4 regions of the Enterobacter sp. JBIWA008 genome follow, and region 2 is predicted to be linked to each of the others. Evidence: predicted binding sites of a transcription regulator. Region 2 holds the regulator's gene; each other region holds the start of a gene.
The links. Region 2 encodes PurR, which represses purine synthesis genes. Its sites were predicted from a motif close to CANGCAAACGTTTGCNTG; they were not measured.
Positions count from the first base shown of each region.

Region 1 (7,373 bases), 490 kb from region 2:
GCTGGCCGCACTGGGCGCAAGCGTTGCCGCCGAACTGCCGTGCCGCGATGCGCTGATGCAGGAGTACGACGACAAGTGGCATCAGGATGGCCTGGTGATGGACAAGTGGTTCATCCTGCAGGCGACCAGCCCGGCGGCCGATGCGCTCAGCAACGTGCGCAGCCTGCTGAAGCATCGTTCCTTTACCCTGAGCAACCCAAACCGCGTGCGCTCGCTGATTGGCGCGTTTGCCAGCAGCAACCCGGCCGCATTCCATGCCGAAGACGGCAGCGGTTATCAGTTCATGGTGGAAATGCTGACCGAGCTGAACAGCCGTAATCCGCAGGTGGCGTCGCGTCTGATAGAGCCGCTGATCCGTCTGAAACGCTACGATGAGAAGCGTCAGGCGAAGATGCGTGCCGCGCTTGAGCAGCTGAAAGGGCTGGAAAACCTGTCTGGCGATCTGTACGAGAAGATTGCTAAAGCGTTAGCGTAATAAAAATTAACCCACCCTCTCCCTGTGGGAGAGGGCCGGGGTGAGGGCATCAGGCATTAGCCTTAGCTCGTTCTAACTCCGTCCCCCCTCGCTTCATCACCCGATCCAACACTTCAGCTTCCAGCTCCGCCAGTCTTGCCGAGCCCACGCGACGAGGCCGCGGAAGATCCACCGTCAGATCCAGACCTATTTTCCCGTCCTCTATTAACAGCACCCGGTCAGCCATCGCGACGGCCTCGCTCACGTCATGCGTCACCAGCAGTACCGTAAAGCCGTGCGCCTGCCACAGGGAGCCAATCAAATCCTGCATTTCGATCCGCGTCAGAGCGTCGAGCGCGCCGAGCGGTTCATCAAGCAACAGCAGGCCAGGACGGTGAATCAACGCTCGTGCAAGCGCCACGCGCTGCTTCTGCCCACCAGAGAGGGCAGCAGGCCATTCACCCGCACGATTTTCCAGCCCAACGGCGGCCAGCGCCTGGCGGGCTTCATCCCGCCAGCTGCCCTTAAGACCGAGCCCGACATTGTCGATAACCGATTTCCACGGCAGCAGACGCGCATCCTGAAACATCATGCGGGTATCGTCCTGAATATTCGAAAGCGGCGTTGTTCCTGCCAGAATGTCGCCGCTGTTGGGGGCTTCCAGTCCGGCCAGAAGCCGTAGCAGCGTACTCTTGCCGCCGCCGCTGCGCCCGACGACGGCCACAAATTGTCCAGCGGGAATGTGCAGATCCAGCCCGTTAAGAATGGTGTTTTCGCCGTAGCGTTTGGTCACGCCGTTCAGCAGTAACGGCGTTCCCTGGTTCAGTCGTGCAGTATTCATGCTTTCGCCTCCTGAAGGGTGTAGGCCGGGTTCCAGCGCAGCCAGCTGCGCTCCAGCCACTGGGCGCTAACGTCGGCGAGTTTGCCGAGCAGGGCATACAGAATGATGGCAACCACCACCACGTCCGTTTGCAGGAACTCGCGGGCGTTCATCGCCAGGTAGCCTATGCCTGAGTTGGCCGAGATGGTCTCCGCCACAATCAGCGTCAGCCACATCAGGCCGAGCGCAAAACGCACCCCGACCATAATGGAGGGCAGGGCGCCAGGCAGAATCACGTGAATAAAGAGGGAAAAACCCGATAAGCCGTAGCTGCGCGCCATCTCCACCAGACCGTGATCGATGTTGCGGATGCCGTGCCAGGTATTGATGTAAATCGGAAACAATGTGCCCAGCGCCACGAGGAAGATCTTGGCGCTCTCATCAATTCCAAACCACAGGATAACCAGCGGGATCAGCGCCAGATGCGGCACGTTGCGCAGCATCTGAATGGAGGTATCCAGCAGCCGCTCGCCCCAGCGGGAAAGGCCGCTGATCAGGCCCAGAACCAGACCGATGCTGCCGCCGATGGAAAACCCAATCACGGCGCGCCAGGAGCTGATCGCCAGATGCTGCCACAGCTCGCCGCTCACGCTCAGCGACCAGAACGCTTCTACGACGCCCTCCGGAGAGGGCAGAATGCGGCTCGACAGCCAGCCGGTGGACGACGCGAGCTGCCAGAGAGCCACAATGCCGACGGGTAAAAACCACGGCGCGGCGCGCAGCAGCCATTTTTGTGAGGTGGCAGACATGGTCACTCCTTAGCTCTGTGCGGCTTTGCGTGGAATAAACTCGTTCGCCACGGCTTCGCCCTGCAGCTGAAGCCGCTGCGGCTGCGGAATTTCCGGAATGGCAACATCCAGATGCGGGAACAACAGCTCGCCCACCTTGTACGCCTCTTCGAGATGCGGATAACCGGAGAGAATAAAGCTGTCGATGCCCAGCTCAGCGTATTCGTTGATACGTGCAGCTACGGTCGGTCCGTCGCCGACCAGCGCCGTACCCGCACCGCCGCGCACCAGGCCGACGCCCGCCCACAGGTTTGGGCTGATCTCCAGGTTCTCGCGCTTGCCGTTGTGCAGGGACGCCATCCGGTGCTGCCCGACGGAGTCGGTTTTGGCAAACGCGGCCTGTGCTTTGGCGATGGTCTCATCGTCCAGGTGCGAGATCAGGCGGTCGGCGGCCTGCCAGGCCTCATCATTGGTTTCACGCACAATCACGTGCAGGCGAATACCGAAGCGCACCTTGCGGCCATGGGCGGCCGCCTTAGCGCGTACCTGGGCAATTTTTTCTTTCACCAGCTCAGGCGGTTCGCCCCAGGTCAGATAGAGATCGACCTGCTCTGCCGCCAGATCCTGGGCCACATCCGACGACCCGCCAAAGTAAAGAGGAGGACGCGGCTGCTGCACCGGGGGGAAGTAGAGCTTCGCGTCGCGAACGTGAATATGCTTGCCTTCAAAGGTGACGGTTTCCCCTTCCAGCAGACGTCGCCAGACGTGGGTGAACTCGGCGGAGGCTTCGTAGCGTTCGGTATGGTCGAGGAACACGCCGTCGCCCGCCAGCTCCTGCGGATCGCTGCCCGTTACCAGGTTAAACAGGGCACGGCCGTTGGACAGTCTGTCCAGCGTTGCCGCCTGACGCGCCGCCACGGTAGGCGAGACCACGCTCGGGCGTAACGCAACCAGGAACTTCAGACGCTGGGTGACCGGAATCATCGACGCGGCGACCAGCCAGGCATCTTCACATGAGCGTCCGGTCGGGATCAGCACACCGGTGAAACCGATTCGGTCCGCCGCCTGCGCAATCTGCTGCAGGTAGCCGTGGTCAACCGGGCGCGAGCCCTCTTCTGTACCAAGATAGTGTCCATCACCGTGGGTGGGTAAAAACCAGAAAAGATTCAGACTCATGATTTAGCTCCTTCTTTGCCTGCGGGCTGCCAGATACGTTCACGAATATCCACCTGCTTAGGAACCAGGTGATTTTGATAGAAGAGGTCAGCGGTTTGTTGCTGAAGCGCGGCGACGTGGGCGTCTACGGGCGTAATGGTGGTCGGCGGACGGTGGTTGAGATAGCTCGCGATCACCGGCTCAGGTAAGCCCATGGTTTTCGCCAGCAGGGCAATGCTCTCCTGACGCTGGCTCTGGGTCAGCGCATCGGCCTGGGTAAAGGTATCCAGTACGCCCTGGATAAATGCGCCGTTCTTTTCCGCATAAGGACGCGCGGCCAGATAGAACGAGCCGGTCTGTTTCAGCGTGGTGCCGTCTTTCAATACGCGAACACCGCCCTGCAGTAATGCGGCTGAGTAGTACGGATCCCAGATGGCCCAGGCATCAACGTTCTTCTGCTGGAACGCGGCGCGCGCGTCGGCAGGCGTCAGATAAACGGGCTGAATGTCGGTGAACTTGAGCCCGGCTTCTTGCAGGGCGCGCAGCAGCAGGTTGTGTGAGCTGGAACCTTTCTGAAAAGCCACTTTATGCCCTTTGAGGTCGGCGACGCTTTTAATGTCGCTGTTTTCAGGCACCAGAATCACTTCGGCTTTCGGTTTGGGCGGCTCAACGCCAACATAGACAAGGTCCGCTCCCGCCGCCTGGGCGAATATCGGCGGAATATCCCCCGTGCTGCCAATATCGATACTGCCGACGTTCAGGGCCTCCAGCATCTGCGGGCCAGCCGGGAACTCCACCCAGGAGAATTTGGTATCCGGGAAGCGTTTCTCCAGAAGCTGGTGGCTTTTCGCCAGCACCATGCTGACGCTGCCTTTCTGATAGCCAATGCGCAAACTCTCCGGAGCCGTTTCTGCGGCATGTGCCAGCGAGGTAAGCGCCATCAAACCTGCCAGTCCGATACGGGTTAAGGTTTTAAACATGTGCGACTCCTTGAAGCTGAGCAAACGCCGGGGCCTGGATATCCCTGCGGTGCAGAGCGTGCCAGAAGGTTTCCAGGGCAGTATCGAGGCGGGTTTGCAGGTTCGGCGTAAAATGAGGTTTATGTTGATAGTCGATAACCTGGGAGTCATCGGCGAAAACGCCGTGGAGGATCTCCTGCGCTTTCAACGCGTTCAGCACCGGCTTCAGGGCGTAATCCACGGCCAGTAAATGGGCCACGGTACCGCCCGTAGCCAGCGGCAGCACGACTTTGCCGTCCAGGGCGCGTTCCGGGAGCAGATCGAGCAGGGTTTTCAGCGCCCCGGAAAAAGAGGCTTTATAAATGGGCGTTGCCACAATTAAGCCGTCAGCGCCGTTAAGCTGCTCGATGAGCGTTTTAAGCGCAGGGCTGTCGAAACGGGCATAGAGCAGATCTTCAGGTTCGAAGTTATGCAGGTTCCAGTGGCACACTTCCACATCCAGGGCATTGAGTTTTTCGCGGGCATATTCCAGCAGGGCGCTGGAGCGCGAAGGGAATCGTGGACTTCCGGCCAGGGTAATGACGCGCATACTTCCTCCTTATAACCAATTGTTTGCTTTTATCTAACATTCATAACAATTTTCAGGAGTGTGACACCGCGCGGTTATTCCGCTAAATGATTTATCTGCAATTAAAATGCGAAAAAGTGCATAACAAATAGACAGGGAGGTAAACGATTGCGTTTTACGCTGATTTTTTGCCGCAGGTCAATTCCCTTTCGCGCGTGGATCGCCCATAATCCCCTCCCGGTTTGCACACCGGGAATCCAGGAGAGTTCATGTACTACCCCTTCGTTCGTAAAGCCCTTTTCCAGCTCGACCCTGAGCGCGCTCATGAATTTACATTCCAGCAATTGCGTCGTATTACCGGAACGCCTCTGGCCGCTCTGGTGCGTCAGAATGTGCCGGAAAAACCCGTGCAGTGCATGGGTCTGACCTTTAAAAATCCGCTGGGTCTGGCGGCTGGTCTGGACAAAAATGGCGAGTGCATTGATGCCCTGGGCGCGATGGGCTTTGGCTCTATTGAAATCGGTACCGTCACGCCACGCCCGCAGCCGGGGAATGACAAGCCGCGCCTGTTTCGCCTGGTTGAAGCCGAAGGGCTGATCAACCGCATGGGCTTTAATAATCTAGGTGTTGATCACCTTGTTGAGAACGTAAAAAAAGCTCATTTTGACGGGATATTAGGCATCAATATCGGCAAAAATAAAGACACGCCAGTCGAACAGGGTAAAGATGACTATCTGATTTGTATGGAAAAAGTCTACGCCTATGCCGGTTATATTGCGGTGAATATTTCATCACCCAATACCCCGGGGCTGCGCTCTTTACAATATGGCGAAGCGCTGGACGATCTTCTGAGTGCCATTAAAAATAAACAAAATGAACTTCAGACGATCCACCATAAATATGTTCCGGTCGCGGTTAAGATCGCCCCGGATCTTTCTCCCGAAGAATTGATCCAGGTTGCCGACAGTTTGGTTCGCCATAATATTGATGGTGTGATTGCAACCAATACCACCCTCGATCGTTCCCTCGTGCAGGGAATGAAAAACTGTGACGAAGCGGGTGGGTTAAGTGGACGTCCGGTACAATTAAAAAGCACTGAAATTATTCGCGCCCTGTCTGCTGAATTAAAAGGACGTCTTCCGATTATTGGCGTCGGCGGCATTGACTCGGTGATTGCTGCGCGTGAGAAAATGGCAGAGGGTGCGTCACTGGTGCAGATTTATTCCGGCTTTATTTTTAAAGGACCACCGCTGATTAAAGAAATCGTTACTCATATCTAATCTTTTCTCTTAATCAGACAACCAGGGCTTTATTTCCAGCCCTGGTTGTTTTATATTCCGTCACTGTTGCTTATTTAGTCATTATAGTCTTTTATTAATGGTGTTATAAACGAGGCGGCAAACAGGACATTTTTAGTACAGGACGTTTGGGGACGGGAGAGACACATGCGAATTAAACCTGACGATAACTGGCGCTGGTATTTTTGCGACGAGCATGACCGCATGATGCTCGATTTAGCCAATGGCATGTTGTTTCGTTCTCGTTTTGCCCGCCGAATGTTAACCCCGGATGCGTTTTCCCCGTCAGGCTTTTGCGTTGATGACGCTGCGCTTTATTTCTCCTTTGAAGAAAAATGTCGCGATCTGGTGCTCTCGAAAGAGCAGCGTGCCGAGCTGGTATTAAATGCGCTGGTGGCTATCCGTTTCCTGAAACCGCAAATGCCAAAGAGCTGGCATTTCCTGCCGCACGGCATGAACTGGACCCCGGCAACGGGCGATGCGGCGAGCGTCATTCTGAGCGATACCGCAGAAGAGGTAAGCCTGCTGGTGGTGGAGCCTGGCGAAAATGCCGCGCTCTGTTTGCTGGCTCAGCCCGGCGTGACGATTGCCGGGCGGACAATGCAGCTTGGGGATGCCATTAAGGTTATGAACGACAGGCTGAAGCCCCAGCTTCGCGTGGATGCCTTCAGCCTTGAACAGGCGGTTTAAGCTTCCAGCTGTACGGACGTTTTCGGTATGCAGCTACAGCACAGAATTGTGCCGTCATTTCCAATCGCCGATTTTTTCAGCGCACTGACCTCGCCATCCACCAGCCTGATGCGGCAGCATCCGCAAATGCCAGCGCGACAGGAATAGGGTACGCGAATACCTGCCTGCTCCAGTTGCTCAAGCAATACCTGCTGGTTATTGCCGCGGATGATGCTGCCCTGCCAGTGAATATCTACCGCCGAGGCAACATTCGTCACAACGTCGACCATTTCTTCTTCCTGACCTGAGCCGTACGCTCTGGCAGGCCCGCGGGCAAGGATCTCTACCTCATCACCGACTCGGATAGCGCCGCTGGAGCGCGGGATAAGGTTCTGGCCGAAATCCACATCGCCGTTATCCTGCGCGGTGCGGAATGACTGCAGCGTCTTCAGCGGTTCGCCGGAAGGGTGCTTCTGGCCTTTCTCCGGGCTCACCGTGGTGAAAATGCAGCGGCTGCAGGGTTTTACGACGTCAAAAATGACGCTGCCAATGCGGATCACTTTCCAGGTGTCTTCTTCCCAGGCATCGGCACCTGTCACCACCAGGTTTGGACGGAACTGTTCCATCTGAACGCTGGCTTTGCAGCGGCCTTGTAAATCACG
Region 1 is NZ_CP074149.1:1,659,949-1,667,321, forward strand. Features, by position in the region: gene pepN (aminopeptidase N) at 1-475, shown strand, start outside; gene ssuB (aliphatic sulfonates ABC transporter ATP-binding protein) at 525-1,295, opposite strand; gene ssuC (aliphatic sulfonate ABC transporter permease SsuC) at 1,292-2,083, opposite strand; gene ssuD (FMNH2-dependent alkanesulfonate monooxygenase) at 2,093-3,238, opposite strand; gene KGP24_RS07985 (sulfonate ABC transporter substrate-binding protein) at 3,235-4,197, opposite strand; gene ssuE (NADPH-dependent FMN reductase) at 4,190-4,765, opposite strand; gene pyrD (quinone-dependent dihydroorotate dehydrogenase) at 5,014-6,024, shown strand; gene zapC (cell division protein ZapC) at 6,190-6,732, shown strand; gene KGP24_RS08005 (YcbX family protein) at 6,729-7,373, opposite strand, start outside.
Region 1: the regulator PurR is predicted to act here: its motif matches at 4,902-4,919, upstream of pyrD (quinone-dependent dihydroorotate dehydrogenase).

Region 2 (7,373 bases):
GTTTTCGCCAGGCCCTCACACTGGTTACGCGCCACCTGGAAAAAGAGGTAGCCGGGCGCACCCCAGAGCAGGGCGCGCAGATAGCCCACGGCTTTATCAGCCAGCGCCGGGTCAATGTTATGCATCGCCCGAATAATATGACCCGCGTTCCAGAGCACGACCATGATCAGCAGGGAGACAAACCCTGCCAGCCAGAAACCCTGACGGACCTGATGCGCAATGCGATCGCGACGACCCGAGCCGTTCAGCTGAGCGATAACCGGCGTGAGCGCGAGCAGCAGACCGTGGCCGAACAGGATGGCCGGAAGCCAGATTGACGTGCCGATAGCAACGGCCGCCATATCGGTGGCGCTGTAGCCACCTGCCATTACCGTATCCACAAATCCCATTGCGGTCTGGGCCACTTGCGCGACGATCACTGGTATAGCCAGTGCCAATAGCTGGCGCGCTTCATTCATGTACTTCTGCACGTGAACACCTTTATTTTGTTGTTATTTGAGAGACTAAAAAAGCCGCCGTAACTGGCAGCAAGAAGAAAATGCAGGGGGGTGCCAGCTATTGTAGCGAGCTTTAGCTATTTATCTAGTGAAAAAATCGCCAGAAAATGCGCCCCGCTGGCAACCTGTTTTTCCAACTGTTATTGTGGTGGGATTAAACGGTGTCGCCACCGTCTGGAAAAAACAGGAGTTGTAAGCATGTTTACTGGTATTGTGCAGGGCACCGCCAAAGTGGTGTCCATTGATGAAAAACCCAATTTCCGTACTCACGTGGTTGAGCTGCCGGAATATATGCTCGACGGCATAGAGACCGGCGCGTCGATTGCACATAACGGCTGCTGCCTGACCGTTACCGAAATTAACGGTAACCAGATTAGCTTTGATTTAATGAAAGAGACGCTGCGTATCACCAACCTGGGTGAACTGGTGGTGGGGGATACCGTCAACGTTGAGCGCGCGGCGAAGTTCAGCGATGAGATTGGCGGCCACCTGATGTCCGGGCACATCATGACCACCGCTGAAGTGGCAAAAATCGTGACCTCGGAAAATAACCGTCAAATCTGGTTTAAAATGCAGGATCCTTCATTAATGAAATACATCCTCTATAAAGGATTTATTGGCATTGACGGGATTAGTCTGACCGTCGGAGAAGTGACGCCGACGCGCTTTTGCGTGCATTTAATTCCCGAGACGCTGCAGCGCACAACGCTGGGCGCCAAAAAACTGGGGCATCGCGTGAATATCGAAATCGATCCGCAAACCCAGGCGGTAGTGGATACCGTTGAGCGCGTGCTGGCAGCAAAAGAAGCCGCAATAATAAAGACCGCCGCGGAAGAAGAATAAAAAATAACCCCGGGTATCCGGGGTTATTTTTTTAGCGTGCGACACGTAATCCGTGTTCAATCCCACGGCTGAATACCACCTGCCAGAGCTGAATATCCCGCGCGCGAAACGCTCCCGCGCAGGCATTTAAATAATAGCTAAACATCCGCTTGAATCGTTCAGAATAGTTGTCCGCAATTTCTGGCCAGGTTTCCTGAAAACGCGCGTGCCATGCCATCAACGTAGTGTCGTAATCCGCGCCAAAGTTATGCCAGTCTTCCATCACGAAATGGGATTCGCTGGCGTTGGCAATCTGGCGAACGGACGGTAAGCAGCCATTCGGAAAGATGTATTTGTTGATCCATGGGTCGACGTTATTGTCGGTCCGCTTAGAGCCGATAGTGTGGAGCAGGAAGATGCCGTCCGGTTTCAGATTACGATCCACCACCTCAAAATAGGTATCGTAGTTTTTCGGCCCGACGTGCTCGAACATGCCGACGGAAACGATCCGGTCAAACTGTTCGTTCAGGTCACGGTAATCCTGCAGCCGGATATCCACATCGAGACCCTGGCAGCGCTCTCGCGCCATTTTTTGCTGTTCCGCTGAAATCGTCACGCCGACAACGCTGACGCCATAGTGCTTCGCCATAAAATACGCCAGCCCACCCCAGCCGCAGCCAATATCCAGCACGCGCATACCGGGCTGCAGCTGCAGCTTCTCGCTAATCAGACGCAGCTTGGCCTGCTGGGCATCTTCAAGGGTCGACGCCTCTTTCCAGTAGGCGCAGGAGTACTGCATGAAAGGGTCCAGCATACGGCTGAACAGGTCATTGCCAAGATCGTAGTGTTCTTTGCCAACAATCCACGCGCGTTTTTTACTTTGCAGATTGAACAGTCGGGCAGAGGCGACGCGCAGGGTGTCTTTCAGATTGCGAGGGAGTTGATTTTCAAGACCGGCACGCAGCACGCTGGCGAAAAAGGTATCCAGACGTTCACACTCCCACCAGCCGTCCATATAACTTTCTCCCAGGCCTAACGAACCCTCCCGCAACACGCGTTTAAAAAAGTCGGGATGTTTAACCTGAGGATCGGATGGCGATGATCCATTAATAGTGATGCCTGCTCGACCTAACAGTTCACTGACGATCCGGGACCAGTTGTCGTCCGGAACGCTGACTTCTTCTATACACGATGAACTCATAGCTTCTCCATCACCCTACTGTGATCAGAACCTTAAAACAGCGTAGACGCTTTTTTTGGTTTGTGAGAAATCTCACGGTAAATACCGCGAGGCTAGTATCCGACGTAGAACAGAGGAAGGGAGATAACCCTTGCCGAAATGCCTTCCATGGTAAAACGGGAGCGCTCCGGCTCCCGTTAACACTTAATATTTATCGTATTTAATCGAACCAAATTTAGTATAGGCCTCAAAATTTGGTGATTCAATAGAAAATTCTTAGCAACCTAATCACTGAAAATTAACATGATTTCCGGCGCGATCAGGCATGTGATGTTTCAACCTGAGTGCGGTTGTCCTGCTCACGCTGCGCGGCTGCCTGCATGCGATAGCCCATCACCGCCAGCGCAACGGTTACCAGCATCACGCTGGTGGTGGTCAGGAGCGGCGTGGCAATGAGCGCGGAGACCACCAGACTTGCCAGGAAACACAGCCCCAGCTGCAGGGTGTTCTGCAGCGCGGCGGCGCGGCCTGTCGCCTGCGGGAACGGACGCAGCGCCTGGGCTACGACAATCGGGTAAATCGCCCCGTTCGCGACGGCCATCACGCAGAATGGGATCAAAATTTCAGCCAGACCGGCACCCGGAATAAAGCCAACGGCCCAGGTCCCGATGACGCTCAGCGCATACAGCACCAGCAGCCACGGCAGCATCTGCTGACCTTCCCATTTTTGCAGCGCCGCGCGACAGCCGTACCCGCCCACCAGAAACGCGATAGTCTGCGGAACATAGCTCAGGCCGATGGCTGCAGGGCTGTAGCCCATATCGTGCAGAATGAACGGCGAACCGGTGAGCCACGCGAAGAAGCTTGCCGAGCAGGCGGCATAGATCAGGACATTACCGCGATACGCTTTGGTGCTGAGCAGGGAAGTGAAGGTAATCGGCGTCGCGTCAGCGTGCGCTTCTTTTTTATGCGCGGGCCTGAGGGCGAACGCCGGCAGCATCAGTACCAGGGTAATGGCAAACAGCGTGGCGAAGATGGCCTGCCAGTCGAAATGCGCGAGGATCCAGCTGCCCAGCAGTGGGGCAAGGGCAGGTGAAAGACCCACCAGCGGCATAATGGTGGCGAAAATACGGTTTGTGCGGTTAGCCGGGTAATAGTCGGTGACCAGCGCCTGCCAGGTCACGGCCGCGGCACAGACGCCCACGGCCTGAATAAACCGCAGCACCAGCAGCCAGGTGGCATCGCGTACCCATAGCATCCCCAGGCAGCCCACGGCAAAAATGGCCAGACCCAGCAACAGTACCGGTTTACGACCAAAGCGATCCGAGAGCGGTCCCCAGAGCAGCTGTGCGAAAGCAAAACCGGCGAGGAACAAACTCAGGCTGGCGCTGATGGCGGCAGCAGGCGTTTGTAAATCTTCCTGCATGGCGGCAAACGCCGGCAGGTACATATCGGTGGCCAAAAAGCCCAGCACGCTTAAGCCGCCGAGCCAGACTAAAAAACCGATCCTGGGTTGCATTATTTTATTCTCCTGAGGAGGCAGGTATACATTGGCGCTGAGTGTAGGGAGTGCAAAGCCGCTTGTGAAACGCTAATATTTGGCTGGTGCATTCAAAAATTTTGCAGGCAGAAAATGTGGTCAGATTATTCTCTTGAAGTGGTCGATGCTGTTGCGCGTAACGGCAGCTTCAGCGGTGCGGCGCAGGAGCTGCACCGCGTCCCTTCGGCAATCAGCTACACGGTGCGCCAGCTGGAGGAGTGGCTGGCGGTTCCGCTGTTTGAACGACGGCATCGTGATGTGGAATTAACGCCCGCAGGCGCGTGGTTTTTAAAGGAAGGGCGTTCTGTTATCAAAAAAATGCAGATCACCCGCGAACAGTGTCAGCAGATCGCTAACGGCTGGCGGGGACATCTTTCCATCGCGGTGGATAATATCGTTAAGCCGGAACGCACCCGGCAGATGATCGTCGATTTCTACCGTCATTTCTCTGACGTCGAGCTGCGGGTCTCGCAGGAGGTGTTTAACGGCGTCTGGGATGCGCTGGCGGACGGCAGGGCAGAGATGGCGATTGGGGCTACGCAGGCGATCCCGGTCGGGGGACGTTACGCCTTTCGTGATATGGGGATGCTGAGCTGGAAATGCGTGGTGGCAAGCGATCATCCGCTGGCGGCGATGGAAGGGCCGCTGAGCGATGATACGCTGCGCAACTGGCCGTCGCTGGTGCTGGAGGATACGTCTCGTTCATTGCCCAAGCGTATCACCTGGCTTCTGGACAACCAGCGGAGGGTGGTTGCCCCTGACTGGGAATCGTCGGCGACGTGCCTCAGCGCCGGACTTTGCGTCGCGATGGTGCCCGTTCATTTCGCGCGTCCGCGCATCGATACCGGAGAGTGGGTTGAGCTGACGCTGGAGAATCCGTTCCCGGACGCGGCCTGCTGCCTGACCTGGCAACAAAATGATGTCTCGCCCGCGATGGCCTGGCTGCTTGATTATCTGGGGGACAGCGAAACGCTGAACCGGGAATGGTTACGGGAGCCAGCATAGCTGGCCCCGTAAAGGGATTAACGACGGTAGTCGCGGAACGGACCATCCGCAACGGAACGGCGTTCAATCAGGCGCGGGTGAACTTCAATGGACTGCGACTCTTCGCGTTTGTTGACGATTCTGTCCAACAGCATATTGAAGGCCGTTTCCCCCAGCGAATCTTTCGGCTGGTGAATGGTCGTCAACGCTGGCGTGAAGAAACGCGCGTTACGCACGTTGTCATACCCGATCACGGAAATATCCTGCGGTACGCGCAGGCCCAGCTCGTCGGCGGCGCAGAGCGCGCCCATGGCCATGATGTCGCCTCCGCAGAACACGGCGGTCGGACGGTGTGGCTGGGAGACGATCTGCTGCATCGCGCGGTAGCCCGACTCCGGCTCAAAGTCGCCCTGCACAATCCAGTTTTCCGGCACGTTGATCAGCGCTTCTTCCATCGCTTTCATAAAACCGGCCAGACGGCCCGCGCCGGTGTTGCGCTCCAGCGGACCGGGGATCACGCCAATCTCGCGGTGACCGCGTTCGATCAGATAACGTCCGGCCATATAGCCGCCTTCAAAGGCGTTATCGATAACGGAATCGGTGAAGTCTGCGCGCGCTTCGCCCCAGTCCATCACCACCATCGGAATATGGCGATACTCTTCAAGCATCGACAGCACGGATTCCGGGTACTCGGAACACATCACCAGCAGGCCATCAACGCGCTTTTGCGCCATCATCGACAGGTAGGCACGCTGTTTTTCAATGCTGTTCCACGCGTTGCCCAGAATCAGGGTATAGCCTTTCTGGAAGCAGTTTTTTTCAACTGCTTCAATAATCTCGGCAAAATAGGCCGCTTCACTGCTGGTTGCCAGCAATCCAATGGACTTGGTGTGATTAACCTTGAGGCTACGTGCAACCGCACTTGGCGAATAGTGCAGCTCTTTAATCGCTGCCCAGACGGCGTTGCGCGTCTCTTCCGCCACAAAGCGGGTTTTGTTAATTACATGTGATACGGTTGTAGTGGAAACGTTTGCGCGTTTTGCTACGTCTTTAATTGTTGCCATTAAATGTCACTCCAGACCATATCCTAAACTCCTGAAAAACTTGAAGGTAAACGTTTGCCTTCTCTCACCCTTATCTCGCAATGTTGAATTGCGGCACGCCGGGAAAACGACACGGGACGTCAGGAGGGGGTCAATGGCCGGTACGCTAATAAATTTAGCGTGGAATTTTGTCCTATCTTGATGAAAAGGGGAAGAGGTAAAGTGGTTATCAGTATAAATCCAGGAAGATTTTTGACGTAATCTGTGCAAAAATGAGCAAGCTCACTTTTCGTGGGGGGATTAAAAGGAGAAAAATTGATGAGTTCCGATCTTAAGTTTTCGCTGTTCACCACCGTTGTTGTGCTGGCTCTGATTGTCGCGGCCGGTCTGACGGCTGCGCTGCATTGATTTACGCGGAGGGAGAGCCTTCTCCCTCCCGACTCCCCGGATTGTTACTTCTCTGGCAAAAATCTTTTGCCATTTTGTTAACTTCTCATTTTTTGTGATTGATGTCATGCTTTCCGCTTCTTTGTTCTGTGTCACCACATGACACGGCATCCGGAGTTGACGCATGAAAATCAATTTTCCCCTGCTGGCCCTGGCGATTGGCGCTTTTGGGATTGGCACCACTGAATTCTCCCCGATGGGGTTACTGCCCGTTATTGCCCGGGGCGTAGATGTCTCGATCCCTGCGGCAGGGATGTTAATCAGCGCCTACGCCATCGGCGTGATGATCGGGGCACCGCTGATGACCCTTCTGCTTTCGCACCGCGCGCGCCGCAATGCGCTGATTTTCCTGATGGCGATTTTCACCCTGGGCAACGTGCTTTCGGCCATTTCGCCGGACTACACCACATTAATGCTGTCGCGCGTTCTGACCAGCCTTAACCACGGCGCGTTCTTTGGGCTGGGGTCGGTTGTTGCTGCAAGCGTGGTGCCAAAACATAAGCAGGCGAGCGCCGTGGCAACCATGTTCATGGGGCTGACGATTGCTAATATCGGCGGGGTGCCTGCGGCAACCTGGCTGGGAGAATCGATCGGATGGCGTATGTCTTTCCTGGCGACTGCCGGGCTGGGCGTGATTGCAATGGTGGCGCTGTTCTTCTCCCTGCCGAAAGGCAGCTCCGGAGAACGTCCGGAAGTGCGTAAAGAGCTGGCGGTGCTGATGCGCCCGCAGGTGCTCTCTGCGCTGCTCACGACCGTGCTGGGGGCAGGGGCGATGTTTACCCTCTACACCTATATTTCACCGGTGCTGCACGATATCACCCACGCAACGCCTCTCTTCGTTACCGCGATGCTGGTGCTGA
Region 2 is NZ_CP074149.1:2,146,835-2,154,207, forward strand. Features, by position in the region: gene mdtK (MdtK family multidrug efflux MATE transporter) at 1-470, opposite strand, end outside; gene KGP24_RS10495 (riboflavin synthase subunit alpha) at 696-1,340, shown strand; gene cfa (cyclopropane fatty acyl phospholipid synthase) at 1,372-2,520, opposite strand; gene punC (purine nucleoside transporter PunC) at 2,819-4,018, opposite strand; gene punR (DNA-binding transcriptional activator PunR) at 4,133-5,044, shown strand; gene purR (HTH-type transcriptional repressor PurR) at 5,062-6,087, opposite strand; gene KGP24_RS10520 (YnhF family membrane protein) at 6,385-6,474, shown strand; gene KGP24_RS10525 (MFS transporter) at 6,638-7,373, shown strand, end outside.

Region 3 (7,373 bases), 1.1 Mb from region 2:
ACGGCTGGCGTAACGAGGTCAGGTTGCGCACTTCCAGGATCACTTCACCCGGCTTGTTTTCTTTGTCCGGGAAGCGCTGGTTCAGGGAACGTCCAACCATCATGGCGATGATCTTGTCCATGTCCAGCCCTTCCAGCGGCTGCGTGGCAATCCACTGACCGTCGCGCAGGATGGTGATCTCATCGCACAGCTGGAAGATCTCTTCCATTTTGTGGGAGATATACACAATGCCGCAGCCGCGATCTTTAAGCTTACGAATAATGGTAAAAAGGTGATTAACCTCTTTTTCCGTTAATGACGATGTCGGTTCGTCCATAATGACGATTTTCGCATCATAGGAGAACGCTTTGGCGATTTCGATCATCTGCATCTGGGAGACGGATAATGTTCCCACGCGGGCGCGAGGGTCGATATCAATATCCAGCTCATCGAAAATCGCTTTGGTGTCGCGATACATTTTGTCCTGATCGACAAAGACACCTTTGGTTGGATAACGCCCCAACCACATATTGTCCATAACCGAACGTTGCAGCACCAGGTTTAATTCCTGGTGAACCATCGAGATACCGTTTTCCAGTGCTTCTTTGGCTGAATGGAAATCGATCTCTTTCCCCTGAAAAAGAATGCTGCCAGAATCTTTTTGATAGATCCCAAAAAGACATTTTAATAATGTTGATTTACCCGCACCGTTCTCACCCATCAAAGCATGAATAGAGTGAGGACGCACTTTTAAATTAACATTATCGAGTGCCTTAACGCCGGGAAAAGACTTGTTGATACCGCTCATTTCCAACAGGTATTCACCGGATGACTGAGTAGTTGTGCTGACCATAATTATACCTTGTTGGCCTCGCATATCGCGTTATAAAAGGGCGCAACGAATTGCGCCCAGTGGAGACAGTACCGCTAACTTATTTACCGATAAACTCAGCCAGGTTGGACTGGTCTACGCCCACGTAAGGTACGCGAACGATTTTGTTTTCAATTTTCCAGCTGGTGCCATCTGCCGCGCCTTTGCCATCGGCCAGGTTTTTCGCCAGATCGAAGGTGGCTTTCGCCTGGTTGTTGGCATCGTTCAGAACGGTACCGGCCATCGCACCGGATTTAACCAGCGCCAGCGCTTCTGGCAGTGCGTCTACGCCGAATACCGGGATGGAGGATTTGTTGTGTGCTTTCAGCGCTTCTACCGCACCCATTGCCATTGCATCGTTGTTGGCGATAACCACTTCGATTTTGTTGGCGTTAGGGCCGGACAGCCACGCGTCCATCTTATCTTTCGCCTGAGCGGTATCCCACATCGCGGTATCTAAGGCCAGCTGCTGGGTTTTCAGACCCTTGTCGTTCAGCTCTTTGATAACGTAAGTGGTGCGGGCTTCAGCATCCGGATGGCCTGGTTCGCCTTTCAGCAGCACGAACTGAATCTGACCGTCTTTGTTCAGGTCCCAGTTCGGGTTCGCCGCCCAGTGTTTCGCGATCAGATCGCCCTGAATAATACCGGACTCTTTGGAGTCGGTACCGACGTAATACGCTTTGTCGTAGCTATCCAGCGCCTTACGGGAAGGTTCTTTGTTGAAGAAGACGATCGGCACGTTCTGGCCGCGCGCTTTTTCAATAACCGTGCCTGCTGCAGCCGGGTCAACCAGGTTGATGGCCAGGGCTTTCACGCCTTTCGCCAGCAGAACGTCGATCTGGTCGTTCTGTTTGGACTGGTCGTTCTGGGAGTCGTTCATCAGCAGCTGAACGTCTGGCGCTGCTTTCGCATCTTTCTCAATCGCTTTACGCACAACAGACATGAAGTTGTCGTCGTATTTATAGATGGTCACACCAATACGGGTATCCGCAGCGTGCGCTGCTGCACCAAAAAGCATGCTTGCCATTACAGCAGACAGGGTCAACACCTTCTTATTCATGGTATCTCCGGTTTTTTTATGCAGGGTAGTTCTTGTGAATAACGATCGGCGGGCAGGTGTTAATAAAACGTTACTGACAGCCGAAGTTCACTTATAAAATTTCTATCTTCCGTGTTCGGTAACGCTCCAGAAATGCGTTTTATTCGTTGTTTGCGGCACATTGGCTATAGTGAAAGTGAATAATCACCGTTACATAGCGTTTCAGCCCCTAAAACGCTGACATCATAGTCAGCGCCTTGTTAAGATACTGTGAATTTACTCACAGATTGAAAACGGTTACATCACCTCAAGTAATCAGTTAGTGATCGGAACCACAATTTGCCGGGCCGCGACAGAGTGCCGACGCACTAAAGTCGGCATGAAACAGTGTGTTGCCCCCGGATCCAGCAGCCCTGCCGCCCCCTGTAACGCCAGCTCAGTCGCCATTTTCGCCATAGAGGCAATGGGGTAGCGCACCGTTGTCAGCTGCGGGTCGGTGTAACGGGCAATCGGAATATCATCAAAACCAATGAGTGATAAATGCTGTGGCACCGCAATGCCGTTATCTTTCAGTGCCGTCAGGGCTCCTGCCGCCATGCTGTCGTTATAGGCAAACACCGCAGTAAGCTGCAGGTTGCGCCCCAGCAGCTCCACCATTGCCGCCTCACCGCCCTGCATGTCCGGCGTGCCGGTTCCCACCCAGCTTTCGGATGACGTAATGCCGTGCTCTTTCAGAGCGTTTTGCCACCCCTCGCGCCGCAGGTCGTTATCTTCAATCTGATGGCTGGAGGCCAGATAACCGATCCGCTGATGCCCGTTGTTGATGAGCATTTTCGTGGCCATCATGGCGCCGCTGACGTTATCCAGCCCGACGCAGCGATGGGCATAGCCGGGAACGATGCGGTTGATCAGCACCATGCCAGGGATCTGATCCATAAAGCCGGTTAGCTCTTCATCGCTCAAGGCTTTTGAGTGGACAATCAAGGCGTTACAGCGCTGGCGGATCAGCACCTCAATGGCATGACGCTCTTTTTCCGCCTCATGATAGCTATTGCCGATCAGGACATATTTCTGATGCTGCTGGGCGACCACGTCGACCGCTTTCACCAGCGCGCCGAAAAAGGCATCCGAGACATCCATCACCACCACGCCGATGGTGTCGCTGACCTGCGTCGCAAGCGCCTGCGCATTGGCATTTGGCCGGTACCCGAGCTGGGTCACGGCTTTCATTACGGTTTCACGGGTTTCAGGGCTGACCAGCGCACTGTTGTTGAGCACGCGGGAGACGGTAGCCACAGAAACGCCCGCCAGGCGGGCGACGTCACGAATGGTGATCATATTCACCATCCTTCAAAGGATTGCAGCAACTCACAGACACCCCCTGTGTTTAGCAAGGTGGCTATTTTGGCAGTGAGAGAAAGGGGACTACGTGAAGAAGCTCACACTCATGAAAACGCTTACATCCGTTTTGTTAATGATTGTGATCCAGATCGTTATCTGGATGTATTTTTCAATGATACCCCTGAAGCATGTGCGGTTAACTGACGCCATACCCACTCCAGCGGTCCCTGGCGGAAATAGCGTAGCCAGAGAACAGAAAACGCCAGGTTTACTACCCAGACCGGGATAACGAACGCCAGCAGCGTGAGGCGGTCGAATTTCATAAACAGGCCAAAGCGATAGAAAAGCGCGGTGCAGATTAGCGTTTGCAGGAGGTAATTGCTCAACGCCATGCGGCCCACGCAGGCGATAGCGCTGACGATCCACAGGCGGGAAAGCGAGGGCCAGAAGCCATAGATCAGCGCCGCGTAGCCGATGGTCTGGAACGGCGCGCTCAGTTCGCGCGGCACCTGGAGCAGGAATGCGCACCAGCGGTAATCCCAGTGGATGTGCCACTGCATAATTACCGCCGGGAGGTTAATCAGCACGCCGAGCAGCACCAGTCCGGCACCCGTTCGGCGATAGTGACGCAGGCTAAATTCGCCTTTCAGCCAGCCGGTTCGCATCAGTGACGCGCCCATCAGCATCATGCCCGCCAGCTGCCAGCCGTATTGCGCGCCCAGCGCAAGGAGGTTATCCCCCAGCATGTCCGCACGGTTGCTTATCGCTTCCGTACCGCCCTTCAGCTTCCAGAACTGTTCGTACTGCAGGTTAGCGGCATCCGGGATCCAGGAACGGTTTGTCGCCTCTCCGGAGATCATCCCCAGCAGCAGCAATACAGCAAGCCCCATGACATAAAGCATCACGCCGGTGTTAAACAGGCTTTTTACGCTGTGCGCATCGCGAATCAAACGCCAGCAGATGAGCCCGACTAACCCATACGCGAGAAGAATATCGCCATCCCAGAAGAACAGGCCGTGGATAAAGCCGAGGAGAACCAGCAGCGTCAGGCGCGACTGGATCCAGCGCGTACCGCGTTTAAGGAGCAGTTGCAGACCAGCGCCAAACAGCAGGGCAAACAGCGTGAGGAATTTAACCTGCGCGAAGAGATCGAGGATTGCCCAGGTCCAGGCATCACTGCGGGTGATGTCGCCATACCACGCGGGATTGAGATAAGCCGCCTTCGGCAAACCGAAGGCGGTGATATTAAGCAGCAGGATACCGAGAATGGCGACGCCGCGAACAAAATCGAGCGTGACGTTTCGCTCCATGGTCCCTGCCCTGTAAGACTTAGTTGTGGTGACGTACGGCGCGCAGGAACTCCTGGCGGGTATTCTGGCTCGATTTAAACAGACCGCCCAGCGAGGTTGTGGTGGTCGCACTGGTGGCATCGCGCACGCCGCGCGCTTTCACGCAGTAGTGAACCGCGTCGATAGAAACGGCCACGTTATTGGTGCCCAGCAGCGTTTGCAGCGCGGTAAGGATCTGCTGGGTCAGGCGCTCCTGCACCTGCGGACGCTGAGCAAAGAACTGCACGATGCGGTTGATCTTCGACAGGCCAATCACCGTATCTTTAGGGATATACGCCACGGTCGCTTTACCGTCGATGGTCACGAAATGGTGTTCGCAGGTGCTGGTCAGCGTGATATCGCGTACCGTCACCATCTCGTCCACTTTCATCTTGTTTTCAATGACGGTGATTTTCGGGAAGTTGGCGTAATCCAGCCCGGAGAAAATTTCGTCGACGTACATTTTCGCGATGCGGTGCGGCGTCTCCATCAGACTGTCGTCACTCAGATCGAGATTCAGCAGCTCCATGATATCGGTCATATGACCGGCAATCAGACGCTTGCGGGTTTCATTGTCCAAATCCTGTACGGGCGGACGCAGTGGCGTTTCAAGACCGCGCGCAACCAGGGCTTCGTGGACCAGGGCAGCTTCTTTACTGAGTGATGACATTTTGTTCTCCTGCAGGTGTGGCGTCTTTTGCCCTCGTTGTGGCAAAAGTATGCGTTCATTGTGCGTGAGGCGGCGCACATAATCCAGTATTCACGACGATAATTATTGCAATTGCTGTTGCCTTTCAGCATGACGATTCCAGACCAGGGCTCCTCCGACGAACAGCGCAACGCCCGCCAGCCCCAGCGCGGGCTCCAGCCGGTGGGTAAGCCAGGTTGATAACGCCGAGGTGACCGGACCAATCAACTGCCCAATCGCATACCCGGTGGTGAGCAGGCCCGCCATATAGCGCGTGTGGTTTGGCGCCAGCTCGCGCCCGTATAAAAGAGAGAGCTGCACGGCACACAAAAAGCCGCCGCCCACCAGCAGCCCGCCCGTCAGCAACCCGCCAATCCCCGACAGCAGCCAGGCCGCCAGCACGCCCGCCCCCTGTAACCACAGTACGATAGCCAGCCTGCGGTTAGCCGTTGAGATATGGCGTAAAAGAATACTGAGCGCAATCCCCAGCACGGCGGCGAGACCAAAAATCGGCCAGACAAACTGGGCAAACAGGCTGCCGGGAAAACGTACGGCCGCCATTTGCGACAGGAAGGTCGCCGGGAGGATATAGCCAAACCCGGCCAGGCTGTAGCTCCAGACCAGACGCGTTAAATCCGCCGTCAGCACCAGCGGCTCCGGCGCGGAACCGGGTCGATGGAGCTGCCCGGATCGCGGCAGGTAGCGCGCCACCAGGGCAATCAGCACCAGCGCCAGCACGCCGTAGATTTGCCATGCCGCCCCGGCCGAAAGGGACTTCGCCTGAATATAGACGGCGAGCAGCCCGCTCAGGGCAATGCCCGCCCCCGGTCCGGCAAATACGGCAGCGCTCAGGCCCGGTTTACCCAATTGTCCCAGCCGTTCGTTAGTCCAGGCGGCAATGAGTACCATCGACCAGCCGCTCATGCAGCCGATCGCAAAGCGCAGCAGGCCGTGCAAGACGGCATTATCCGCCGCCGCGGAGAGCAGCGTCAGCGCAACCGCACCGGTGATGCCAAGCCAGAGGCGCGTTTCCACAAAGCGGTGCGCACGCATCGCATCCCACGCGCCCACCAGATAACCCAGATAATTCATCGCCGCCACCAGACCCGCGCTGGTCAGCGTAAGCTGTCCGGCAGCAATCATGAGCGGCACCTGGGGCGTAAAGGCAAAGCGTCCTATCCCCATCGCCACCACCAGAACGACAAACCCACTGAGCGCAATACGCAGCGCCATGACCGCTCCAATTGTTAAAAAAAAGTAAATTTATGATGCAGCATCTCGACGTCTTGCGAAAGTGAAAGTTACTCACAGGTCAATGAAAAGGCTGTATTATGGTTTTTATGAATACGCATTCTCATTAAGGAGCACTGCATGGAACTGCTCGAAGAGCACCGTTGTTTTGAAGGTCGACAGCAGCGCTGGCGGCACGACTCCACCGTCCTGAACTGTGCGATGACGTTCAGCATTTTCCTGCCGCCGACGGAAAATCCACCGGTTCTGTTCTGGCTTTCAGGCCTGACCTGCAGCGACGAAAACTTCACCACCAAAGCAGGCGCTCAGCGTATTGCCGCCGAGCTGGGGATTGCGCTGGTGATGCCTGACACCAGCCCGCGTGGCGATGATGTGGCAGACGATGCCGGATACGACCTGGGCAAAGGTGCCGGGTTTTATCTCAATGCGACCGAGCAGCCCTGGGCGCGGCACTACCGCATGTATGATTACCTTCGCGATGAACTTCCTGCGCTGGTGCAGTCGCAGTTTGCGGTCGGCGAGCGCTGCGCCATCAGCGGACACTCTATGGGCGGACACGGGGCGCTCATCATGGCGTTAAAAAATCCGGGAAAATACGTCAGCGTGTCGGCATTTTCGCCAATTGTGAACCCAACGCAGGTGCCCTGGGGGCAGAAAGCCTTCACGAACTATCTGGGTGAAGATGAAGCAACATGGCAGGAATGGGACAGCTGCGCGCTGATGCTGGGCAGCAGCTCAGCAAATGCGATCCCGATGCTTATCGATCAGGGCGATGCGGATCAGTTCCTCGCCGGACAGCTACAGCCAGCGGTGCTGGCAGAAGCGGCACGCCAGAAGGACTGGCCGCTGACGCTGCGCATTCAGCCGGGATACGAC
Region 3 is NZ_CP074149.1:3,228,464-3,235,836, forward strand. Features, by position in the region: gene mglA (galactose/methyl galactoside ABC transporter ATP-binding protein MglA) at 1-832, opposite strand, end outside; gene mglB (galactose/glucose ABC transporter substrate-binding protein MglB) at 912-1,910, opposite strand; gene galS (HTH-type transcriptional regulator GalS) at 2,205-3,227, opposite strand; gene yeiB (DUF418 domain-containing protein YeiB) at 3,383-4,540, opposite strand; gene folE (GTP cyclohydrolase I FolE) at 4,560-5,228, opposite strand; gene KGP24_RS15540 (YbfB/YjiJ family MFS transporter) at 5,331-6,479, opposite strand; gene fghA (S-formylglutathione hydrolase) at 6,618-7,373, shown strand, end outside.
Region 3: the regulator PurR is predicted to act here: its motif matches at 3,336-3,353, upstream of galS (HTH-type transcriptional regulator GalS).

Region 4 (7,373 bases), 1.1 Mb from region 2:
TCGCGCCATCAAATTTTATGAGCCGGTGATGCAGCTCGCGCTGCGTCGCGAGAAAATGGACTGTTCGGAGCTGGCGGTTTTCCCGCATGAGGATCCGGGTATCGGCGGGGCGCTGGCAAAATTTGACGGTGTTACACCGTCTGTGCAGGGCGCTATTATTTACCTGCATACTGACAATCTGGCGGCCACGCTCGATCGCATCGCCTCTGCGGGCGGCGAGTGCGTGTTTGGCCCGCTGGAACTGCCGCATGGCATTGGCACTATCGCATTGTTTACCGACAGCGAGGGCAACCGCGTCGGCCTCCATCAACCTGCCTGAGAGCGGAACAAGATATGACCCGACGCGCTGACCGTTTGTTTCAGATTGTGCAGATCCTGCGGGGCAGGCGTCTGACAACGGCAGCGCATCTGGCGGACCGGCTTGGCGTGTCCGAGCGTACGGTCTACCGCGATATCCGCGACCTGTCGCTTTCCGGCGTGCCGGTGGAAGGTGAGGCGGGGAGCGGATATCGGCTGATGTCGGGCTTTGACCTGCCGCCGCTGATGCTGACAAATAAAGAGTCAGAGGCGCTGATCGTCGCGATTCGCCTGCTCAAAACCTGGGGAGGGGAGTCGCTGTCGCGCGAACTGGAGTCGGCCCAGGAGAAGGTGCTGGCTATCCTGCCCGAGGAGAGTCGTCGCAAGGCGGAGCTGGCGCGCATCTATGCCCCGGATTTTTGCATGCAAAGCCACTCCCGCAGTGATTTTGACATGATTCATCAGGCAATTTCCGCCCAGCGCGTGCTGGCACTGCATTACCGTGATGAAGCCGGGCAGCTCTCAAAGCGCGAGGTTCAGCCGCTGGGGCTTTTCTTCTGGGGCGAGCGCTGGCTGCTGGCGGCGTGGTGTGAACGACGCGATGACTATCGTTGTTTCCGGCTCGATCGATGTCTCAATATTGTGCAGACGGAGAGGCGGTTTAGCGAGAGTGCTGACAGGTCTCTGGCAGATTTTTTGCGAAAGGTTAAGCAGTAAAAAGCCGGGTGGCGAGGTAAAAGCAAAACGGCAACGATGTTGCCGTTTTTTGTGTTTGCACCCTCTCCCGTGGGAGAGGGAAGGGGTGAGGGCATCAGCCCGCACAGTCCCGCGCTGATTAGAAGTTGTAACCCACGACCAGGTAGCCACCCCAACCTGTAGAACGGACGTTTTCTTTCATCCAGTTCAGGTCTGCGTCGTCGTTCCACTGACCACCGTTGTGCCAGTAACGTGCTACTACAGAGTAGTGCCAGTGATCGTAGTTCAGCGCCAGGATGTGGCTGGAGGCGATGGAGTCGTTGGTACGCTGCTTAATACCGTTCTCTGCGTAACCGCTCTTATCGCCCAGATCTGAACCCCAGTCGAAGTTGGTAAAGCCGATATAGCTCAGGTTACCGCCCCACAGCTGAGTGATTGGCACAAAGTATTTCACTTTGAAACGGTAGCCATCCCATTCGTTCTGGTTTTCTGCGCCATAGTTCTGCCACTGGTATTTCGCATACACGTTCAGGGACAGGCTCATTGGCAGTCCGGTATCAACGTCGGTACCCAGACCCATGTACCAGGTGCTCTGACGACCGGACGCGTTGCGGCCCATGTCGTAAATGTAGTTGTTCGCGAAGTACCACTCTTTGAACGGACCGAAGCTCAGGTCGGTGCCGGTCAGCTTGTCGATAGAGAAGCGTGGTTCAATTTCCATGAACAGCGGAGAACCGTGGTTCCAGATCCCTTTTGCCTGAGAGTTACCACCGAAGAAGACCGGTGCATCCATGTAGCCGTAGAAATCAAACCAGTCTTTCTTGGCGAACGCTTCATATTCCAGGTAGGTATCGTTGCGGATCTGTGGTCCGAAGCGCGTGTGGTAGCTGCCGACCACGTTAACGCTCTGGTGCCACCAGTCGGAGAGGTATTGTGGTTTATCGTTTTCCGCTGCGTTAACAGTGAAAGAGGAAGAAAGTGCCAGCACGGCGCCAGCTGCGAGTAATGTTTTTTTCATAATCATGCCACTGATTGAAATTCCCTTCCGGGAGTGAAAAATGCGCGAATTGCGTTTCTAAATATTTCGTGTTTCTGCGGTGCCTATTATAGGAATCCCTGCTCACAAAAATATGTGTTGTTTCACATATCTCTCACACGCGTAATCGATTGCGTTCACGTTTGCGTACTTTAAACGGCCGGGATTGTAGCGGCAATCATTTATCTTGCCAATCCATACGAAATGTAAATGTAAGCGGAGTGACATTTCACTCCGCTTAAGAGGATGGAATTACTGCGCGGCGGGTTGAATGTCGTGAATGCGGATAAAGCCTAACTGTTCCGGCGTAAGACCGCTTAACTGAAGCGGTATTTCCACATCGCTGGGTGCTAAAACGCTGGCCGGGGCGGTGAACAGCTGATTCTTCACATTCACCTCCTGGTAATTCTCCGTGGTGCCCTGGATCTGTCCCCACTCCACGGTACCGCTGAAGGCTGGAAGCGGATCGTTGGATTCACCCTGGATGCGTAATGTTGCGCGCGTACCATCGGCATTCGCCGCCACGTTCACGAGCGACATTTTCAGCGTGCCAACCTGGCTGTTCAGGCGCGCAGGCGTGTTCGCGCCCGGCAGCAGATAGACCCCGCTGCTGGATTTGGCGTTCAGCGCGTTTTGCTGGGTGATTTTCACCGTTTCTTTATTAAGTTTGTCCATCGCCGTATTGAGCGTATTCACGCTCTGTTTCATCTGACGGACTTCGGTTTGCTGTGCACAGGCGCTAAGGGTGAAGAGGCTCCCCACCAGCAAAATTTTCAGGTAACGTCTTGTCATTGCGTTTATTTCCTTGAAATAACGGATCGCTCTAATGGTAGCCAGCATCACACCGCCAGACATAGATCCTTTATCTCAAAAAGCTCTTCCTTTGTTGTCAGGCCAGATCAGGGTAAAATGAAAATCAGTTAACCGGATAACAGGGATACCGTATGCATTGCCCATTCTGCTCCGCTGTGGATACCAAAGTCATCGACTCTCGTCTTGTAGGCGAGGGGTCATCCGTACGCCGTCGTCGGCAGTGTCTGGTGTGCAACGAGCGTTTCACCACCTTTGAGGTTGCAGAGCTGGTAATGCCGCGCGTGGTGAAAAGTAACGACGTGCGCGAGCCGTTTAACGAAGAGAAACTGCGCAGCGGTATGCTGAAGGCCCTCGAAAAACGTCCCGTCAGCGCGGATGACGTCGAGATGGCGTTAAACCACATAAAATCTTACCTTCGTGGTTTGGGCGAGCGTGAGGTGCCCAGCAAAATGATCGGTAACCTGGTGATGGAGCAGCTGAAAAAGCTCGATAAGGTTGCCTATATCCGCTTCGCCTCGGTCTACCGCAGCTTCGAAGACATCAAAGAGTTTGGCGAAGAGATCGCCCGCTTACAGGATTAAGCTCATGCAGGATGAGATTTACATGGCGCGAGCCATGAAGCTGGCGCAGCGCGGTCGTTTTACTACCCATCCCAACCCGAACGTCGGGTGCGTTATCGTTAACGATGGCGAGATCGTGGGGGAGGGCTTTCACTATCGTGCAGGCGAGCCGCATGCCGAGGTTCATGCGTTGCGCATGGCCGGTGAGAAGGCGCGCGGTGCCACAGCCTACGTCACGCTGGAGCCCTGCAGCCATCACGGGCGTACGCCGCCGTGCTGCGAAGCGCTGATCGCGGCAGGTGTTTCACGCGTGGTCGCCTCGATGCAGGATCCGAATCCGCAGGTTGCCGGACGCGGGCTGTATCGTTTGCAGCAGGAAGGCATAGACGTCAGCCATGGGCTGATGATGCAGGACGCTGAAGCGATCAACAAAGGCTTTCTGAAGCGCATGCGCACGGGCTTCCCGTATATTCAGCTCAAGCTGGGCGCCTCGCTGGACGGTCGTACGGCGATGGCAAACGGCGAAAGCCAGTGGATCACGTCGCCACAGGCAAGGCGCGATGTGCAACGTCTGCGCGCGCAAAGCCATGCTATTCTCACCAGCAGTGAAACCGTTCTGGCTGACGATCCGGCCATGACCGTGCGCTGGGACGAACTGAATGCTGATACTCAGGCGCTTTACCCGCAGGAGAACCTGCGTCAGCCGCTGCGTATTATTATTGATAGCCAGAACCGCGTGACGCCGAAGCACCGCATCGTTCAGCAGCCGGGGGAAACCTTGATTGCCCGCACCAAAGACGATACGCGCGAATGGCCGGAAGGCGTACGCAGCATTATGGTGCCGGAGCACAATGGTCATCTGGATCTGGTGGTGCTGATGCTGCTGCTCGGCAAGCAGCAGGTGAACAGCATCTGGGTAGAAGCGGGGCCAACCCTCGCCGGTGCGCTCTTACAGGCCGGACTGGTGGATGAACTGATTGTTTACGTTGCGCCTAAACTGTTAGGTCACGACGCGCGCGGCCTGTTTGTGCTGCCCGGCCTTGAAAAACTGGCCGACGCACCGCAACTCAAATTTAGCGAGATTCGTCCGGTAGGTCCGGATGTCTGCCTCCACTTAACGACAGCGTAATTGCTCCTGAAATAGGGAAGCAGTGTGCAAAGTATTATGATAAAATCCGCCCCCCTGCGGGGCCAAATGAACCCGTAAAGGAAGAGTATGAACATTATTGAAGCTGCTGTAGCTACCCCGGACGCTCGCGTCGCCATCACCATTGCGCGTTTCAACAACTTTATCAACGACAGCCTGCTGGAAGGTGCCATTGACGCCCTGAAACGCATCGGCCAGGTTAAAGATGACAACATTACCGTTGTTTGGGTTCCAGGCGCTTACGAACTGCCACTGGCGGCGGGCGCGCTGGCGAAAACCGGTAAATACGACGCGGTGATTGCGCTGGGTACCGTTATTCGTGGCGGCACTGCGCACTTCGAATACGTTGCGGGCGGTGCAAGCAACGGTCTGGCACACGTTGCGCAGGATGCTGAAATTCCTGTCGCGTTCGGCGTGCTGACCACCGAAAGTATTGAACAAGCCATCGAACGTGCTGGCACCAAAGCCGGTAACAAAGGTGCAGAAGCTGCACTGACCGCGCTTGAAATGATCAATGTATTGAAAGCCATCAAGGCCTGATTTTTTTTGTAAGGGGAATTCCGTGAAACCTGCTGCTCGTCGCCGCGCCCGTGAATGTGCCGTCCAGGCACTTTACTCCTGGCAGTTGTCCCAGAACGACATCGCTGATGTCGAATACCAGTTCCTGTCAGAACAGGACGTGAAAGACGTTGACGTTCTGTACTTCCGTGAACTGCTGTCGGGAGTGGCGACTAATAGCGCGTATCTCGATGGCCTGATGAAGCCTTACCTGTCCCGTTTGCTCGAAGAGCTGGGTCAGGTAGAAAAAGCAGTGTTGCGTATCGCGCTGTTTGAGCTGTCTAAACGTGATGATGTGCCGTACAAAGTGGCCATCAATGAAGCGATCGAGCTGGCGAAAACCTTCGGCGCTGAAGACAGTCACAAGTTTGTAAACGGCGTACTTGATAAAGCAGCCCCTGCGATCCGTCCCCACAAAAAGTGATCCGCAAACCGGAGTCCTGCATTGCCTGAAGGGCAGTGCGGCTCCGGTTTTTTCTTTTATTTGCTGAGGCATAACGTATGGCATGCGGCGAATTCTCCCTGATTGCCCGTTATTTCGACCGTGTCAGAACCGCTCGTCTTGATGTTGAAACCGGCATTGGCGATGACTGTGCACTTCTCAATATTCCCGAAAAACAGACGCTGGCAATCAGCACCGATACCTTAGTGTGTGGACGTCATTTCTTACCGGATATCGATCCTGCCGATCTGGCGTATAAAGCGCTGGCCGTTAACGTCAGCGATCTGGCGGCGATGGGTGCCGATCCCGCGTGGCTGACGCTGGCTTTGACCCTGCCAGAAGTGGATGAAGCCTGGCTAGAAGCCTTTAGCGATGCGCTGTTTGAGCAGCTTAGCTATTACGATATGCAGCTGATTGGCGGTGATACCACTGCCGGGCCGCTGTCGATGACGCTGGCGATCCACGGCTATGTGCCGTTCGGCCGCGCGCTGAAGCGCTCGGGCGCAAAACCAGGCGACTGGATCTACGTGACAGGTACGCCGGGCGATAGCGCTGCAGGGCTGGCGATCCTCCAGGACCGCTTAACCGTGAAGGACGCTGACGATGCGGCGTATCTGATGAAACGCCATCTGCGCCCGACGCCGCGTATTCTGCACGGTCAGGCGCTGCGCGAGCGGGCAAGCTCAGCTATCGATCTCTCTGACGGTCTCACCTCAGACCTCGGGCATATCCTGAAGGCCAGCGGCGTAGGTGCGCGCGTTGACCTGGATCTCTTTCCGCTGTCTGAGCAACTGCTTCGCCATGTGGAACCTGAGCAGGCGCTGCGCTGGGCGCTGTCCGGTGGTGAAGACTACGAGCTGTGCTTCACGGTGCCTGAGCTCAACCGTGGAACGCTGGACGTGGCGTTAGCGCATCTCGGCGCGAAGTTTACCTGCATCGGTCAGATCATGCCGGAGAGTGAAGGGCTTAAGTTTGTGAAAGACGGTGCGCCCGTTACGCTGGACTGGAAAGGGTACGATCACTTCGCGTAATTTTTTGCCGGGTGGCGGCTCCGCCTTACCCGGCCTACGTGTCTTGTTCCCTCTCCCTGTGGGTAGGGCTTACTTAAACCCCACCACCGGATGCGGCTGATACGGCGTCTCCAGCTCGGCAATCTGCTCCGGTGTCAGCGTGATATCCACCGCATTCAGCAGCTCATCCAGCTGTTCTTCCCGGGATGTGCCAATAATCGGTGCCGCAACGCCGCGTTTACCCAGCAACCATGCCAGCGCTACCTGGGCGCGCGTTGCACCGGTATCGTCGGCAATCCCGGCTAAACGTTCGGCAATCAGCGCATCGCTGGCTTCTGTACCGTCATAGAGATTTTTTCCCACTTCATCCGATACCAGGCGAGCCGTGGTTTCCCCCCATGGACGGGTCAGGCGGCCGCGTGCCAGCGGGCTCCACGGGATCACCGCCACGCCCTCCTGATGGCATAGCGGCAACATCTCGCGTTCTTCTTCACGATAGATCAGATTGTAGTGATCCTGCATGGTGACAAAGCGCGCCCAGCCGTGCTGTGCCTGGAGAGCCAACGCCTGGGCAAACTGCGACGCGTGCATAGACGATGCGCCGATGTAACGCGCTTTCCCGGCTTTGACCACCTCGTTCAGTGTCTCCAGCGTTTCTTCAATCGGCGTGTTGTAATCCCAGCGGTGAATTTGCAGCAGGTCGACGTACTCCATGTTCAGGCGTCTGAGGCTGTCATCAATGGAGCGCAGGATCTGCGCGCGAGAAAGGCCCTCAGCCAGGTCGCCTGACGGATAGTAGACCTTGGTGGCGACG
Region 4 is NZ_CP074149.1:1,069,435-1,076,807, forward strand. Features, by position in the region: gene KGP24_RS05190 (VOC family protein) at 1-319, shown strand, start outside; gene KGP24_RS05195 (YafY family protein) at 334-1,014, shown strand; gene KGP24_RS05200 (nucleoside-specific channel-forming protein Tsx) at 1,133-2,011, opposite strand; gene KGP24_RS05205 (DUF3251 domain-containing protein) at 2,282-2,821, opposite strand; gene nrdR (transcriptional regulator NrdR) at 2,974-3,423, shown strand; gene ribD (bifunctional diaminohydroxyphosphoribosylaminopyrimidine deaminase/5-amino-6-(5-phosphoribosylamino)uracil reductase RibD) at 3,428-4,531, shown strand; gene ribE (6,7-dimethyl-8-ribityllumazine synthase) at 4,619-5,089, shown strand; gene nusB (transcription antitermination factor NusB) at 5,112-5,531, shown strand; gene thiL (thiamine-phosphate kinase) at 5,609-6,580, shown strand; gene KGP24_RS05235 (aldo/keto reductase) at 6,650-7,373, opposite strand, start outside.
Region 4: the regulator PurR is predicted to act here: its motif matches at 2,150-2,167, upstream of KGP24_RS05200 (nucleoside-specific channel-forming protein Tsx).